2 regions of the Variovorax sp. VRV01 genome follow, and region 1 is predicted to be linked to the other one. Evidence: predicted binding sites of a transcription regulator. Region 1 holds the regulator's gene; the other holds the start of a gene.
What was found. The regulator LexA, encoded in region 1, represses DNA repair genes until DNA is damaged. The targets are predictions, from matches to a motif close to ACTGTATNNNNATACAGT.

Region 1 (7,431 bases):
GTCGTCAACGTCCAGGGCGACGAGCCGCTGATCGACCCCGCGCTGATCGACGCCGTCGCATCCGCGCTGGCCGCACATCCGGAAGCCGCCATGAGCACGGCGGCCCACGAGATCGACTCGCTCGACGACTTCCTGAACCCGAACGTGGTGAAGGTGGTGCTCGATGCACAAGGCAACGCGCTGTACTTCAGCCGCGCGCCCATTCCATGGTGGCGCGACGGTTCCGCCAATGGCGCGCCACCCTCCGTGCTGCCCGCACCGGCTCCGCTGCGGCACATCGGCATCTACGGCTACCGCGCCGGCTTCGTGCGCAGCTTTCCTTCGCTGGCACCTGCGCCCGTCGAGGCCACCGAAGCGCTCGAACAGCTGCGTGCGCTGTGGCACGGGCATCGCATTGCGGTGCACGTCAGCCATGTCGCACCCGGGCCCGGCGTCGATACCCCCGCGGACCTCGAGCGCGTGCGCGCGGTCTTCGCCGCCGAACCGGCGCGCTAAAAAGTGCGCTGCCGCAAGCGTGGCAGCGGAAATTCTTCACGCGCTCGCATGCTATCCTCGACGCAACTCCGCCTTGCCCCGCTCCCGGGCTGACGCTTGGCGCGACACAAGATCGAAGAACCCTCCGAGGACACCATGAGACTAATTTTGCTGGGCGCGCCCGGGGCGGGCAAAGGCACGCAAGCAGCCTTCATCTGCCAGAAATACGGCATCCCTCAAATTTCGACCGGCGACATGCTGCGCGCCGCCGTCAAGGCCGGCACCCCGCTCGGACAGCAGGCCAAGGCCGTCATGGAGTCCGGTGGGCTCGTGAGCGACGACCTGATCATCAACCTCGTGAAGGAACGCATCGCGCAGCCCGATTGCGCCAGCGGCTTCCTGTTCGACGGCTTCCCCCGCACCATTCCCCAGGCCGACGCCATGAAGGCGGCTGGCGTCAAGCTCGACTACGTGCTCGAAATCGACGTGCCGTTCAGCGACATCATCGAACGCATGAGCGGCCGCCGTTCACATCCTGCGTCGGGCCGCACCTACCACGTCAAGTTCAATCCGCCCAAAGTGGAAGGCAAGGACGACGTCACGGGCGAAGACCTGATCCAGCGCAAGGACGACGAGGAAGAAACCGTGCGCAAGCGGCTCGAGGTCTACAGCCAGCAGACGCGTCCGCTGGTCGACTACTACTCGGCCTGGGCCAAGGCCGATCCGGCTTCGGCGCCGAAGTACCGCGCGATCCAGGGCGTGGGCAGCGTCGAAGAGATCAAGCAGCGCGCACTCGCGGCCCTCAGCAGCTGAGCCTCCTCGGCTGCCCGCGGCCGCCGCTCAGGCGGCCGCCGTTTCCATCAGTTCCAGCATCAGCGCGATGCGCGCCTTGACGGGCGTGAGCGCACCGGCGTCCCGCAGCGGATCGCCGGGCTTGGGCAGGATGCGTCCGTTCGCGCAACGGGTGGCACGCAGCACTGCCACGCCCGCGGCCTGCGCCCGCAGCGCCGCCGCCTCGAGCGCATGGTGCACCGTGCCATTGCCGGTCGCGGCCACGACCAGTCCGCGGATCGGTTCGGCAGCGCCCGATGCGCGCTCCTGCAGCAGCAGGTCGACGAGCGCGCCGCTTGCGCCCGCATGGCTGGTGACGATCTCCACGCGCGGCCAGCGCACCTCCGCCCCTGCCTTCGCTTCAGGAAGCTTCGCGGCCCCGCCCGCCGCCTGCGGCCAGTCGCGCAGGCGCCGCACCGCGCCCTCTTCCACATAGCCGATCGGCCCGGCATCGCCCGATGAAAACGCGTCCGGCCGGTAGGTGTGCACCTTCTGCACATCGAGCGCGCCGTGGATGGCACCCGCGCAGACCACCGTCACACCGTGCGCCGCCGATGTGGCCGCGACGGCGATGGCATCGCGCAGATTCTGCGGACCGTCGGGCGAGAGCGAGCTGGCCGGGCGCATGGCGCAGGTCAGCACCACGGGCTTGCCGGACGCAAGCGCCGCCTGGAGGAAGAAAGCCGTTTCCTCGATGGTGTCGGTGCCGTGCGTGATCACCACGCCCGCCACGTCGGCCTCGGCCAGCCAGAACGTGCAGCGCGTGGCGAGCTGCAGCCAGACGTCGAAAGCCATGTCCTTGCTGTCGAGCTGCGCCACCTGCTCCGCCACGAGCGCCACGCCTGCGGGCGCATCGATGCCGCCGAGCAGGTCCGCCACGCCCACCTCTCCAGCGGTGTAGCCAATGTTGTCGGCACCGCTCGCGGCCCGGCCTGCAATGGTGCCGCCGGTGCCCAGGACCACGATGCGCCGCAGGCCGGAGGAAGGGGAATTAACCATGGGTTGCCAACTTTTAAAAACTGGTTAAAAATACAGGTACTGGATATTCAGCCAGTGCCGCAAGGAACCACATATGCAGTTCGCCGTGAAGCTTACCGCCCGCCAGCAGCAGATCCTGGACTTGATCCAGAGCGCCATTGCCCGTACCGGCGCGCCGCCCACGCGGGCCGAAATCGCCAATGAGCTGGGTTTCAAGTCGGCCAATGCCGCCGAGGAGCACCTGCAGGCGCTGGCCCGCAAGGGCGTGATCGAACTTGTCAGCGGCACTTCGCGCGGCATCCGGCTCAAGGGCGATGCGCTGCGCTCGCTCAACGAGACGCGCCACCGCGAAGGCGGCCAATTCTCGCTCTCGCTGCCCGGCATGTCGCAGCTCGCGCTGCCTCTGATCGGCCGCGTGGCGGCGGGCTCGCCCATCCTCGCGCAGGAACACGTCGACCAGACCTATTACGTCGAGAACACGCTGTTCCAGCGCCAGCCCGACTACCTGCTCAAGGTGCGCGGCATGTCCATGCGCGACGCCGGCATCATGGACGGCGACCTGCTCGCGGTCCAGGCCACCAAAGAAGCGCGCAACGGCCAGATCGTGGTGGCGCGCCTGGGTGACGAAGTCACGGTCAAGCGCCTCAAGCGCAACAAGCAGGTCATCGAGCTGCATGCTGAAAACCCTGACTACCCGACCATCGTGGTCCAGCCCGGCGAGCCCTTCGAAATCGAAGGCCTGGCGGTGGGCCTGATCCGCAACACCATGCTGATGTAGGCCTTCGCGGCCTGCCGAAAGCAGCAACCCATCCGGCCGCAACAGGTGGCGGGCGTATGGCGCTTTGTCGCCATCACCCTGTTGCGTCCATTCAAAGAAATCCTGCCTGTGTTCAACCTCAGACTTTTTTGGAGTTCACATGGGAATCGCCCTCCTCGCCATCGCTGATTTGTGGATGCCGCTGCAATCGCTTGCAAGCCGGCTGCTGCCGGCACGCCGCCCGGCGCGGCGCGACACCGGCAGCAGCTCCGCCGGGTTGCGCTACGTCGCGGTCCGGCCGGCCTGCGCGGCCCGCGACCACGCGGCAACCCCCAAAGCGGCGCCGGCGCCCGTGCGGCCGCTGCGCGTCATCCGCGTGGTCGACGGCCCGCAGGGCGAAAGACGCAACACCAACCGCATGGTGATTTCGGGCCGCATGGCCGACGTCTGCGCCGAGCTCGACCGGCTGGCGGCACTCGAGGCGATGGAAACCATCAGCCCCGCGCCCCGCTCCACCCAGTTGCACTGAACCCGTGCACCCCGGTGACCACTGCCCGGGGTGGGTATCCAAACGTTCACACGCGCGTCACGCCAATGCTGCGAGGCACAATGGCACGCCATGAACATTGTGATCCTCGACGATTACCAGGACGCCGTGCGCAAGCTGCGCTGCGCCGCCAAGCTGGACGCGTACGCAGCCAAGGTCTACACCAACACGGTCAAGGGCATCGGGCAGCTTTCGGTCAGGCTGAAGGATGCCGACGTGATCGTGCTGATCCGCGAGCGCACCCAGATCTCCCGCCAGCTGATCGAAAAGCTCCCCAAGCTCAAGCTCATTTCGCAGACCGGGCGCGTCGGCGGCCATATCGACGTCACGGCCTGCACGGAGCGCGGCGTGGCGGTGGCCGAGGGCACCGGCTCGCCCCAGGCGCCTGCCGAGCTGACCTGGGCGCTGATCATGGCGGCCATGCGCCGCCTGCCGCAGTACATCAGCAACCTCAAGCACGGAGCCTGGCAGCAGTCGGGGCTCAAGTCGGCCTCCATGCCGCCCAATTTCGGGCTGGGCTCGGTGCTCAAGGGCAAGACGCTCTGCATCTGGGGCTACGGCCGCATCGGCCAGCTGGTGGCGCGCTACGGGCAGGCCTTCGGCATGCAGGTGGTGATCTGGGGGCGCGAGGCAAGCTGCGCCAAGGCGCGGTCCGACGGCTTCCAGGTGGCACAGAACCGCCACGAGTTCTTCGCCGCGGCCGACGTGCTGTCGGTGCATCTGCGGCTCAACGAGGAAACCAACGGCCTGGTCAAGCTCGAGGACCTTTCGCGCATGAAGCCGACGGCGCTCTTCGTCAACACCTCACGCGCCGAACTGGTCGAGGCCGATGCCCTGCTTGCTGCGCTCAACCGCGGCCGGCCCGGACTGGCGGCGGTCGACGTGTTCGAGAGCGAGCCGCCGCTGCAGGGCCATGCGCTGCTGCGGCTGGAGAACTGCATCTGCACGCCGCACATCGGCTATGTCGAGCAGGACAGCTACGAAAGCTACTTCGGCCAGGCTTTCGACAATGTCGTGAGCTTCATCAAGGGCAATCCCACCAACATCGTGAACCCCGGCGCGCTGCAGGTTCGCCGGTGACCCCATGAGCCGCCGGGCCGCCCCGAGGCAAATACCGCGGCCGAAGGCGAAGGTTCTTCAGTGAGCCGCCCCGCGCCGCGTGGCGCACTGTGGGCCTTGCTGGCCGGCAATTTCGTGATCGGCACGGGCGTGATGGTGGTGCCGGGCACGCTCAACGAAATCAGCGCGTCGCTGTCTGTCTCGGTGGCGACCGCGGGCCAGTTGATCATGGTCGCCGCGGTCGTGATGTGCCTGGGCGCGCCGCTGCTCGCGGCAGCGGTCGCAGGCTGGGACCGCCGCCGGCTGCTCGCTCTCACCCTGCTCTGGTACGCGGCCGGGCACGCCGCTGCGGCGCTGATGCCGAGCTTCGGCGCCCTGCTGCCGGTGCGCATGCTCACGGTGGTAGCGCCTGCGATCTTCACGCCCCAGGCCGCGGCCTGCGCCGGCATGCTGGTGCCACCGGAACAGCGCGGGCGCGCCGTGACCTTCGTCTTTCTGGGCTGGTCGCTGGCCTCGGTGCTCGGCCTGCCCATCGGTGCGCTGGTGGGCGGCCATCTCGGCTGGCGCATGGCCTTCGGTGCGATTGCACTGCTCAGCGTCGCGAGCGCGGCATCGGTCTGGCTGACCCTGCCGCAGGGGATTCGCCCCGCGGCGCTGACGGCAGCCGCCTGGGCGCGCGTGCTGCGCAGCCCGGTGCTGATGGGCATCGTCTCGGTCACGGCGCTGCAGGGCGCCGGCCAGTTCGTGCTGTTCAGCTATTTCGGGCCGATCCTGAAGCGGGACTTCGGCGCAGACCCCACCATGCTGAGCCTGATGTGGGCGCTGTTCGGCGTATTCGGCCTCGCGGGCAACATGCTCGTGAGCCGGTTCATCGACCGCGTGGGCGCGGGCCGCATGGTGCTCCTGACGAGTTCGCTGATTGCGCTGAGCCTCTTCCTGTGGCCATGGGCCGGCACGCTGCCGTGGCTGGCGGCGGTGCTCGTGCCTTGGGGCCTGGGCTGCTTCGCGACCAATTCGGCGCAGCAGGCAAGGCTGGTCGGGCTGGCCCCCGCGCTCGCGCCGGGCTCGGTGGCGCTGAACAGTTCCGGCATCTATGTCGGCCAGGCGATGGGCGCCGGCCTGGGTGGATGGCTTCTTGCCAACGACGCGGTGGCATGGATGAACTGGGCCGGTTTTGCCCTGCTGCTCGCGGCCATCGGCCTGAGTGTGGCCATCGACCGCAGCCGCCGGCCGGCCTGACAGCGCGGCCCCGCGTAAAACCCGGCATGGCCCGGCGGCCGATGGCTGCAAAATCGAAGGCTGCGCAAAACTCCGGACCCGGTGCCTGCAAGCGGACCCGGACGCCCACCAACCAGCGAAGATCTTTTTTCAATGACAGTCAACTACACCCGGATCGGCGTCGTCGGCGCCGGCGCCATGGGCCGAGGCATCGCACAGATCGCAGCCCAGGCCGGCAGCGAAGTGCTGCTGCTCGACAGTTTTGCAGGTGCCGCCGAACGCGGACGCGAAGCCCTCGCGGCCCAATGGAACAAGCTGCACGAGAAGGGCAAGATCGACGCCGCGGCGCGCGATGCGCAGATCGCGCGCGTGAAGGCGGTCGACTCGGTCGGGGCGCTGGCCCAGTGCGACCTGGTGATCGAAGCGGTGGTCGAAGATCTCGAGGTCAAGCGCAAGCTGTTCCGCGAGCTCGAAACAGTGGTCGCACCCACGGCCGCGCTGGCCACCAACACCTCGTCGCTGTCGGTCACGGCCATCGCGGCCGGGCTCGCGCATCCGGAGCGCGTGGCGGGCTTTCACTTCTTCAACCCGGTGCCGCTGATGAAAGTGGTCGAGGTGGTGGCCGGCTTCAAGACTTCGGCCGAGGTCTGCAAGCAGCTCGCAGGCTATGCGGTGCAGATGGGCCACAGCGCCGTGCAGGCGCAGGACACGCCGGGCTTCATCGTCAACCACGCGGGCCGCGGCTATGGCACGGAAGCGCTGCGCATCGTGGGCGAAGGCGTGGCCGATTTCGCCACCATCGACCGCATCCTGAAGGAGCAGGCGGGCTTTCGCCTGGGGCCTTTCGAGTTGCTGGACCTGACCGCGCTCGACGTGTCGCATCCCGTGATGGAATCGATCTATCACCAGTACTACGAGGAGCCGCGCTTCCGGCCCAGCGTGATCACCGCCCAACGGCTTGCCGCCGGCGTGCTGGGCCGCAAGACCAATGAGGGCTTCTACCGCTACAACGACGGCGTGATGCAGCAGCCTGCGGAGCCGGCGCCGCCGGTGGTGGCGGCGATGCCCTCGGTCTGGGTCTCGCCCCGCGCCGCGCGGCGGGCCGAGCTGCTGCGGCTGGTGAACGCGCTGGGCGCGCAGATCGACAGCGGCGCCACGGCGGCGCCCACGTCGCTGATCCTGGTGGCCCCGCTGGGCTTCGACGTGACCACGGTGGCCGCTGTCGAGCGCCTGGACGCCACGCGCACGATGGGCATCGACATGTTGATCGACGATGCCGCCACCAGGCGCCGCGTGCTCGCCACCAACCCCGCCACGCGGCGCGACATCCGCGATGCGGCGCATGCGCTCTTCGCGCGCGATGGCAAGGCCGTGAGCGTGATCCGCGACAGCGGCGGCTTCGTGACGCAGCGCGTGATCGGCACCATCGTGAACATTGCCGCCGACATGTGCCAGCAGCGCGTCTGCTCGCCGGCCGACCTCGAAACCGCGGTGCAGCTGGGCCTGGGCTATCCGCGCGGCCCGCTGGCCATGGGCAACCTGTACGGCCCGACCAACATGCTCGAAG
Region 2 (7,431 bases), on a different contig from region 1:
CACATCCCGGAGATCATGAAGTACACGGGCCTGACCCGCCGACCGGTCTTCATTCCTTCGGTGGGCAACTTCAAGCAGGGCATGCTGGTGCAGCTGCCGCTGCACCTCGACCTGCTGCCCGGCAAGCCGAAGGCCGGCGACCTGCAAGAGGCGCTGGCCGCGCACTACGCAAAGAGCAACACGCCCGAACAGTTCGTGAAGGTGCTGCCGCCGACCGATGACGGCAAGCTCGACGCGCTGGCGCTCAACGACACCAACAATCTCGAGATCCGCGTGTTCCCGAACGAGGACCACCGCCACGCCGTGGTGATTGCGCGCCTCGACAACCTCGGCAAGGGCGCCAGCGGCGCCGCGGTCCAGAACCTGAAGCTGATGCTGGCGCTCTGAGCCCGGCTCCGGCAGGCCGGCGCCGCGGGGCCGGCCGTCAGTCTTCGTCGAAATCGCTGCGCAGCACCTTGGCCACTACCGCGCCCGAAAAGCCGCGCGCCAGCAGGAAGCGCGTTTGCCTGGCGCGCTCCTTCGCATCGGCGGGCGGTGCGTCGAAGCGGCGGCGCCACAGGGCCGTGGCGCGCTCCACTTCGGTGTCCTGAAGGCTGGCCACGGCTTGTGCAATGGCCTCGGGCGCAATGCCCTTGGCCTGCAGTTCCTGCCGCACCCGCAGCGCACCCGACCGGGCGGCGCGCTGGTTCAGCACCGAAGCCACCACGCGCGGCTCGCTGATGAAGTCCTTGGCGGCCAGTTCGTCGAGCGCGCGGGCCAGCTCGCCGGGTGCTTCTTCGTGCTTTGCCAGCTTGCGCTCCAGTTCCGCGCGCGAATGCTCGCGCTGGCTCAGGAGCCGCAGCGCGCGGCCTTTGAGGGAGGGGGCGCCGAAAGCCATGCGCCGCTTCCGTGCGTGCTCGCCTGCTTACTCGCCCTTGTCGGCTTTGTCGGCCTTGGCCGCCTTCGCGGGCTTCTCGGCCTTTTCGGCGGCGGGAGCGCTGGCATCGGCCGCCAGCAGCGGAATGCCCAGCGATTCGCGCACCTTGTTCTCGATCTCGCGCGACAGCTCGGGGTTCTCGCGCAGGAACTCGCGGGCGTTGTCGCGGCCCTGGCCGATCTTTTCGCCGTTGTAGGCGTACCAGGCGCCCGACTTGTCGAGGATCTTGGCAGTCACGCCCATGTCGATGATCTCGCCCTCGCGGCTGATGCCTTCGCCGAACAGGATGTCGAACTCGGCCGTCTTGAACGGAGGCGAGACCTTGTTCTTCACCACCTTGACCTTGGTTTCATTGCCGATGGCCTCGTCGCCCTTCTTGATGGTGCCGATGCGGCGGATGTCCAGGCGCACCGAGGCGTAGAACTTCAGCGCGTTGCCGCCGGTGGTGGTTTCGGGCGAGCCGAACATCACGCCGATCTTCATGCGGATCTGGTTGATGAAGATGACCATGCAGTTGGTCTTCTTGATGGTGGCGGTGAGCTTGCGCAGCGCCTGGCTCATCAGGCGGGCCTGCAGGCCGGGCAGCGAGTCGCCCATTTCGCCTTCGATTTCGGCCTTGGGCGTGAGCGCGGCGACCGAGTCGACCACGATCAGGTCGACGGCGCCCGAGCGCACCAGCGAATCGACGATTTCAAGGGCCTGCTCGCCGGTGTCGGGCTGGCTGATGAGCAGGTCGGACAGGTTCACGCCGAGCTTCTGGGCGTACTGCACGTCGAGCGCGTGCTCGGCATCGACGAAGGCGCAGGTGCCGGCCTGCTTCTGCATCTCGGCGATGACCTGCAGCGTGAGCGTGGTCTTGCCCGAAGATTCCGGGCCGTAGATTTCGATGACGCGGCCGCGCGGCAGGCCGCCGACGCCCAGCGCGATGTCCAGGCCCAGCGAGCCGGTGGAGACCACCTGGACGTCTTCAAGCGCCTCACCCTCGCCGAGCCGCATGATCGTGCCCTTGCCGAACTGCTTTTCGATCTGGGCCAGGGCGGCCTGCAGTGCCTTGGCCTTTTCGCTGCCTGCGACCGAGATGCTGGTGCCTTTGACGAGTGCGTCCATGTGGAAATCTCCTTGAAAATCAACGGTTTGTGTGTGGTTGCGGTCCATCTGCTTTTAATTACAGGCTGGATGCTTGAACAGTAGTGTAGGGGCTCGTTGGTTTGAGTAAACCCATTTTTTGGTCAGTTTGCTTTACTATCTAGCCGATGGCCGAACAAGCTTTTCCGTCCGACCCGGACGCCTGGCGGCAAACCCACCTGGGCCGCCTGCTGGGCCATGCGATGCGCCGCTTCGACGAGCGCGTGCTCGAACTCATGGCGCACGACGTCGACGTGCCGCTGGCGCTGTCGAACCTCGCCGCGCGCGCGCAGGTGAGCGCCGCGCACATCCACATCACGCGGCACCTGGCGCGCGAAGGCTCGCGCCTCACCGAGCTGGCGGAGCGCGCCGGCATGACCAAGCAGGCGATGGGCGCGCTGGTGGACCAGTGCGAGGCCTGGGGCTTGGTGACGCGCGGGCCCGATCCGCTCGACGCACGGGCGCGGCGCGTGCTCTTCACCACCGACGGGCTCGCGTGGCTCGACGCCTTCCGCAGCGCGGTGACGCAGGCCGAGCGCGAGTTCCGCGCCAGCGTGGGCAACGACATTGCCACCGTGGTAACCATCGGACTGGAAGCCTACACGGGGGGCTAGACTCGGCGAAGAGACATATGTGAACGCGGCGCCGGCGCGGCGCCCGAACCGGCCGGAGGTGGCTCATGCGGATTCTGATTGCCGAAGACGACCAGGTGCTGGCCGATGCCCTGCTGCGCAGCCTGCGCACCTCGGGCGCGGCGGTCGACCACGTGGCGAACGGATCGCAGGCCGACACCGCGCTCATGACGCACAGCGAGTTCGACCTGCTGATCCTCGACCTGGGGCTGCCCAACCTGCACGGCATCGAGATCCTGAAGCGGCTGCGCGCGCGCGGCTCGCAGCTGCCGGTGCTGGTGCTCACCGCGGCCGACAGCGTGGAGGAACGCGTCAAGGGCCTGGACCACGGCGCCGACGACTACATGGCCAAGCCCTTCAGCCTGCAGGAGCTCGAGGCGCGCGTGCGGGCGCTCACGCGGCGCGGCATGGGCGCCACCAGCAACACGATCCGCCACGGCCCGCTGGTGTACGACCAGGCCGGCCGCGTGGCCACCATCGACGGCAAGATGGTCGAGCTCTCGGCGCGCGAGCTGGGCCTGCTGGAGGTGCTGCTGCAGCGCGCCGGCCGCCTGGTCAGCAAGGACCAGCTGGTGGAGCGCCTGTGCGAATGGGGCGAGGAGGTGAGCCTCAACGCGATCGAGGTCTACATCCACCGCCTGCGCAAGAAGATCGAGAAGGGGCCGGTGCGCATTGCCACGGTCCGCGGCCTGGGCTACTGCCTCGAGAAGATTCCTTGACGCGCCGCCACACGTAGTGCCCGAAGACCCCCGGGGGCGACTCCCTTGAAACTCTTTCAGCGCGCGCAGCGCTCCCTGTTCGGCGAGATCCTCGACTGGATGCTCACGCCGCTCCTGCTGCTGGTGCCGGTGAGCATCGGCGTGACCTGGCTGGTGGCGCAGGGCATTGCCAATGCACCGTTCGACCGCGCGCTCGAATACAACGTGCAGACGCTGGCGCGGCTGGTCACGGTGCAGCAGGGGCAGACGCAGTTCGTGCTGCCGCAGCCGGCGCGCGAGATCCTGCGGGCCGACGGCGCCGACCGCGTCTACTACCAGGTGCTCGACAGCCACGGCGCGCTGCTCAGCGGCGAGCCCGACGTGCCGCACCCCAGCACCGACGAGCCCCCGGTTCCCGGCGTGGTCCAGCTGCGCAACGGCGAGATGCGCGGCAAGTCGGTCCGCGTGGCCTCGCTCTGGCTCGCGGGCCCCGACAGCGACGCGGAGCCGGCGCTGCTGCAGGTGGCCGAGACGCGCGAGAAGCAGTCGGTGCTGGCCACCGAGATCATCAAGGGCGTGCTGCTGCCGCAGTTCGCGATCCTCCCGCTGGCCGTGCTGCTGATCTGGCTGGCGCTGGTGCGCGGCATCAAGCCGCTGTCGGTGGTGGAGGCGCGCATCCGCGAGCGCCGCCCGGGCGACCTGAGCCCGCTGGACGAATCGTCGGTGCCGCTCGAAGTGGTGCCGCTGGTCTCGTCGGTCAACGAGCTGCTCGACAAGCTCAATGACTCGATCCACACGCAGAAGCGCTTCCTGGCCGATGCAGCGCACCAGCTCAAGACCCCGCTCGCGGGCCTGCGCATGCAGGCCGACCTGGCGCAGCGCGAAGGCGCCAATGCCGACGAGCTCAAGCAGTCGCTCAAGCAGATCGGCCGCGCCAGCGTGCGCGCCACCCACACGGTGAACCAGCTGCTCTCGCTCGCGCGCGCCGAAAGCACCGGCGCCGGCACCGGCCGCCAGCCCTGCGACCTGGCGCGGCTCACCATCGAGGTGGTGCGCGAAGCGGTGCCGCGCGCGATCGAGAAGCGCATCGACCTGGGCTACGACGGCGCCGAGGCGGGCGCGCCCGGCGTGGTGATCGAAGGCAACCAGACGCTGCTCAAGGAGCTTGTGCGCAACCTGCTCGACAACGCGATCAACTACACGCCCTCGACCGCCGAGCGGCCCGGCGTGATCACCGCGCGCGTGCTGGCCGACCCCTTCGGCCACGTGGTGCTGCTGCAGGTGGAGGACAACGGTCCGGGCATTGCGGAGGCCGACCGCGAACTGGTATTCGAGCCGTTCTACCGCGTGCTCGGCAACGAGGCCGACGGCTCGGGGCTGGGCCTGCCGATCGTGCGCGAGATCGCCAACCAGCACCATGCGCAGGTGAAGCTGGAGGACGCGCATCCGGGCCGGCAGCCGCCGGGGGCGCGTTTCACGGTGCGCTTCGAAGGCGAAGAAGCCGCGGCCTGAGACGCGGCGGCGGGTTCGTCAGGGCGCGCCCTTGGCGTCCTTGCGGATCTGGAGCCACTCGGGATGCACCTGGCGCGCGAGGCGCTGCGGTTCGCGCTCGTTGAAGCCCGCGGGCGCCAGGCCGAAGCCGGCCAGGTCGCCGCGCGACCACAGCCAGTAGCCCAGGTTGGCGGCAAGCAGGGCGATCAGCAGCAGGCGCAGCTTCATGGTGGCCGGCCTCAGAACGCCATGCCGCTCGGGCGCACGCTGACTTCGTCGCTCGAGACCAGCTGCAGCCCGCCGGCGGTGCGCACCTGGAGCTCGCCGCCCCAGGCCACGCCCTCGCACAGGCCGAAGCTGCCGTCGCTGAGCTGGACTTCGCGCCCGCGCAAGGCGTCGCGCGCGGCAAAGCGTTCGGCAAACGGCCCGAAGCCCTCTGCCTCGAAGGCCTGCACGCTGCGCACCAGCGGCGCGGCCAGTTCGGCCAGCACCTGGGGCGCGGTGGCATCGGGGCGCCACTGGCGCAGCCAGGCCGGCGGGGTGCGCATGCCATCGCCCTCGCGCGGGCCGATGTTGATGCCGATGCCGATCACCAGGTAGCGCGGTGGGGCCGGCGCATCGGCGCGGCCCGCATGCGGCATGGCGGTTTCGATCAGGATGCCGGCCAGCTTGCGGTCCTCCACCCACAGGTCGTTGGGCCACTTGAGCGCGACCTTGGCCGCGCCCGTGGGATCGAGGCTTTCCGCCACGCTCACGCCCACGGCCAGCGAGAGGCCGGCCCAGTCGCGCGGTGCGAGCGGCAGGCCCAGCGAGAAGGTGAGGGAGGCGGCGCCTTGTTCCTCGCTCTGCTGCGCGCTCTGCCAGGGGCGGCCGAGCCGGCCGCGCCCGGCCGTCTGGCGCTCGGCCACCAGCAGCACCGGCGGGGTGCGGCCGGCGCGCGCGCGGCGCATGAGCTCGGTGTTGGTCGAATCGATCTCGGCCACGGCCTCGACCGCGAAGCCGGGCAGGAGCGGCGCCACCGCCGCGGCGATCCGGTCTTCGAACCAGGCGGCCTGGGTACCCATCATGCTCAGCCCTTGCCGGCTCCGTCGTCCTTTTTGGACTTCTTTTTTTCCGGTTTCTTTTCGGCCTTGTTCTCCGCCTTTTTCCCGGCCTTTTTTTCGGCTTTCTTGTCCGCCTTTTTGGCTTCTTTTTTCTCGGCCTTTTTCTTGTCGGCCTTCTTCCTGGCCTTTTTCTTCTTTTTCTTTTCTTCGTCTTCGTCCTTGGGCGTCAGCAGCGTGCCGCGGCAATTCTCGGAGCCGCACCAGCAGGGAAACTCGGACAGCAGCTTCGGCGTGTAGGGCTCGTCGATGATCAGGCCGTAGTCGTAGTTGAGTTCTTCTCCTGCAGCAATGTTGCGCAGCGCCTTGATATAAACGCGCCCATTGATCTCGTCGGCCTCGCAGTTCGGATCGCACGAATGGTTGATCCAGCGCGCATCGTTGCCCTTGACGTTGCCGTCGATCACGCGTCCGTCGTCGATGTGGAAGTAGAAGGTGTGGTTCGGCTGGGCCGGGTCGTGCGGGTGGCGGCGCAGCGCCTCCTTCCAGCTGATGACTTCGCCCTTGTATTCGATCAGCGTCTCGCCCTCGGCCAGGTCGTCCACGGCGAACACGCCGTTGCCGTGGACATCCGAGCGCCGCATCTGGATGCGGCGGCCGGCGAATTGTGGGGATTTGGAAGGCATCGCCGAAGTCTGTTAGGTTGAATATGCACACATGCGCGTGTGCGCGTGCGCACACGCGGGAAGCCGCAGATTGTATGTGGCCCCCACGCTCCCGCACTGCGTGTCGTCGCTGCCCCCCGAGGGGGCCGCAGGCCGCCTTGAGGCGGCTCGGCGCCGGCCAGAGAACACTTTTAGGAATTGTTGATGAAGACCTTGGTAATCGCAGAAAAGCCGTCGGTGGCACAGGACATCGTCCGCGCCCTCACGCCGGTGGCCGGCAAGTTCGACAAGCATGACGAGCATTTCGAGAATGACAGCTATGTCGTGACCAGCGCCGTCGGCCACCTGGTCGAGATCCAGGCGCCCGAGGAGTTCGACGTCAAGCGGGGCAAGTGGAGCTTCGCGAACCTGCCGGTGATTCCGCCGCACTTCGACCTGAAGCCGGTCGACAAGACGAAGACGCGCCTGAACGCCGTGGTCAAGCAGGCCAAGCGCAAGGACGTGACGCAGCTCATCAACGCCTGCGACGCGGGGCGCGAGGGGGAGCTGATCTTCCGCCTGATCGAGCAGTACGCGGGCGGCAAGACCGGCCTGAACAAGCCGGTCAAGCGCCTGTGGCTGCAGTCGATGACGCCGCAGGCCATCCGCGACGGCTTCGAGGCGCTGCGCACCGAAAAGCAGATGCAGGGCCTGGCCGACGCCGCGCGCTCGCGCTCCGAGGCCGACTGGCTGGTGGGCATCAACGGCACGCGCGCCATGACGGCCTTCAACTCGCGCGACGGCGGCTTCTTCCTGACGACGGTGGGCCGCGTGCAGACGCCCACGCTGTCGGTGGTGGTCGAGCGCGAGGAGAAGATCCGCAAG

Region 2: a site for LexA is predicted at 2,071-2,088, ahead of recA (recombinase RecA). Genes of this name have one in related genera too.

Annotation. Positions count from the first base shown of each region.
Region 1 covers NZ_JACVBS010000007.1:103,800-111,230, reverse strand. Annotated here, with positions in the region: gene kdsB (3-deoxy-manno-octulosonate cytidylyltransferase) at 1-495, shown strand, start outside; gene adk (adenylate kinase) at 631-1,287, shown strand; gene IB278_RS14310 (asparaginase) at 1,315-2,304, opposite strand; gene lexA (transcriptional repressor LexA) at 2,378-3,061, shown strand; gene IB278_RS14300 (hypothetical protein) at 3,201-3,569, shown strand; gene IB278_RS14295 (D-2-hydroxyacid dehydrogenase family protein) at 3,660-4,667, shown strand; gene IB278_RS14290 (MFS transporter) at 4,728-5,885, shown strand; gene IB278_RS14285 (3-hydroxyacyl-CoA dehydrogenase) at 6,018-7,431, shown strand, end outside.
Region 2 covers NZ_JACVBS010000010.1:209,801-217,231, reverse strand. Annotated here, with positions in the region: gene argC (N-acetyl-gamma-glutamyl-phosphate reductase) at 1-387, shown strand, start outside; gene recX (recombination regulator RecX) at 425-877, opposite strand; gene recA (recombinase RecA) at 905-2,023, opposite strand; gene IB278_RS19440 (MarR family winged helix-turn-helix transcriptional regulator) at 2,170-2,655, shown strand; gene IB278_RS19435 (response regulator transcription factor) at 2,721-3,392, shown strand; gene IB278_RS19430 (sensor histidine kinase) at 3,438-4,883, shown strand; gene IB278_RS19425 (sporulation protein) at 4,902-5,090, opposite strand; gene IB278_RS19420 (biotin--[acetyl-CoA-carboxylase] ligase) at 5,102-5,929, opposite strand; gene IB278_RS19415 (SET domain-containing protein) at 5,932-6,588, opposite strand; gene IB278_RS19410 (DNA topoisomerase III) at 6,772-7,431, shown strand, end outside.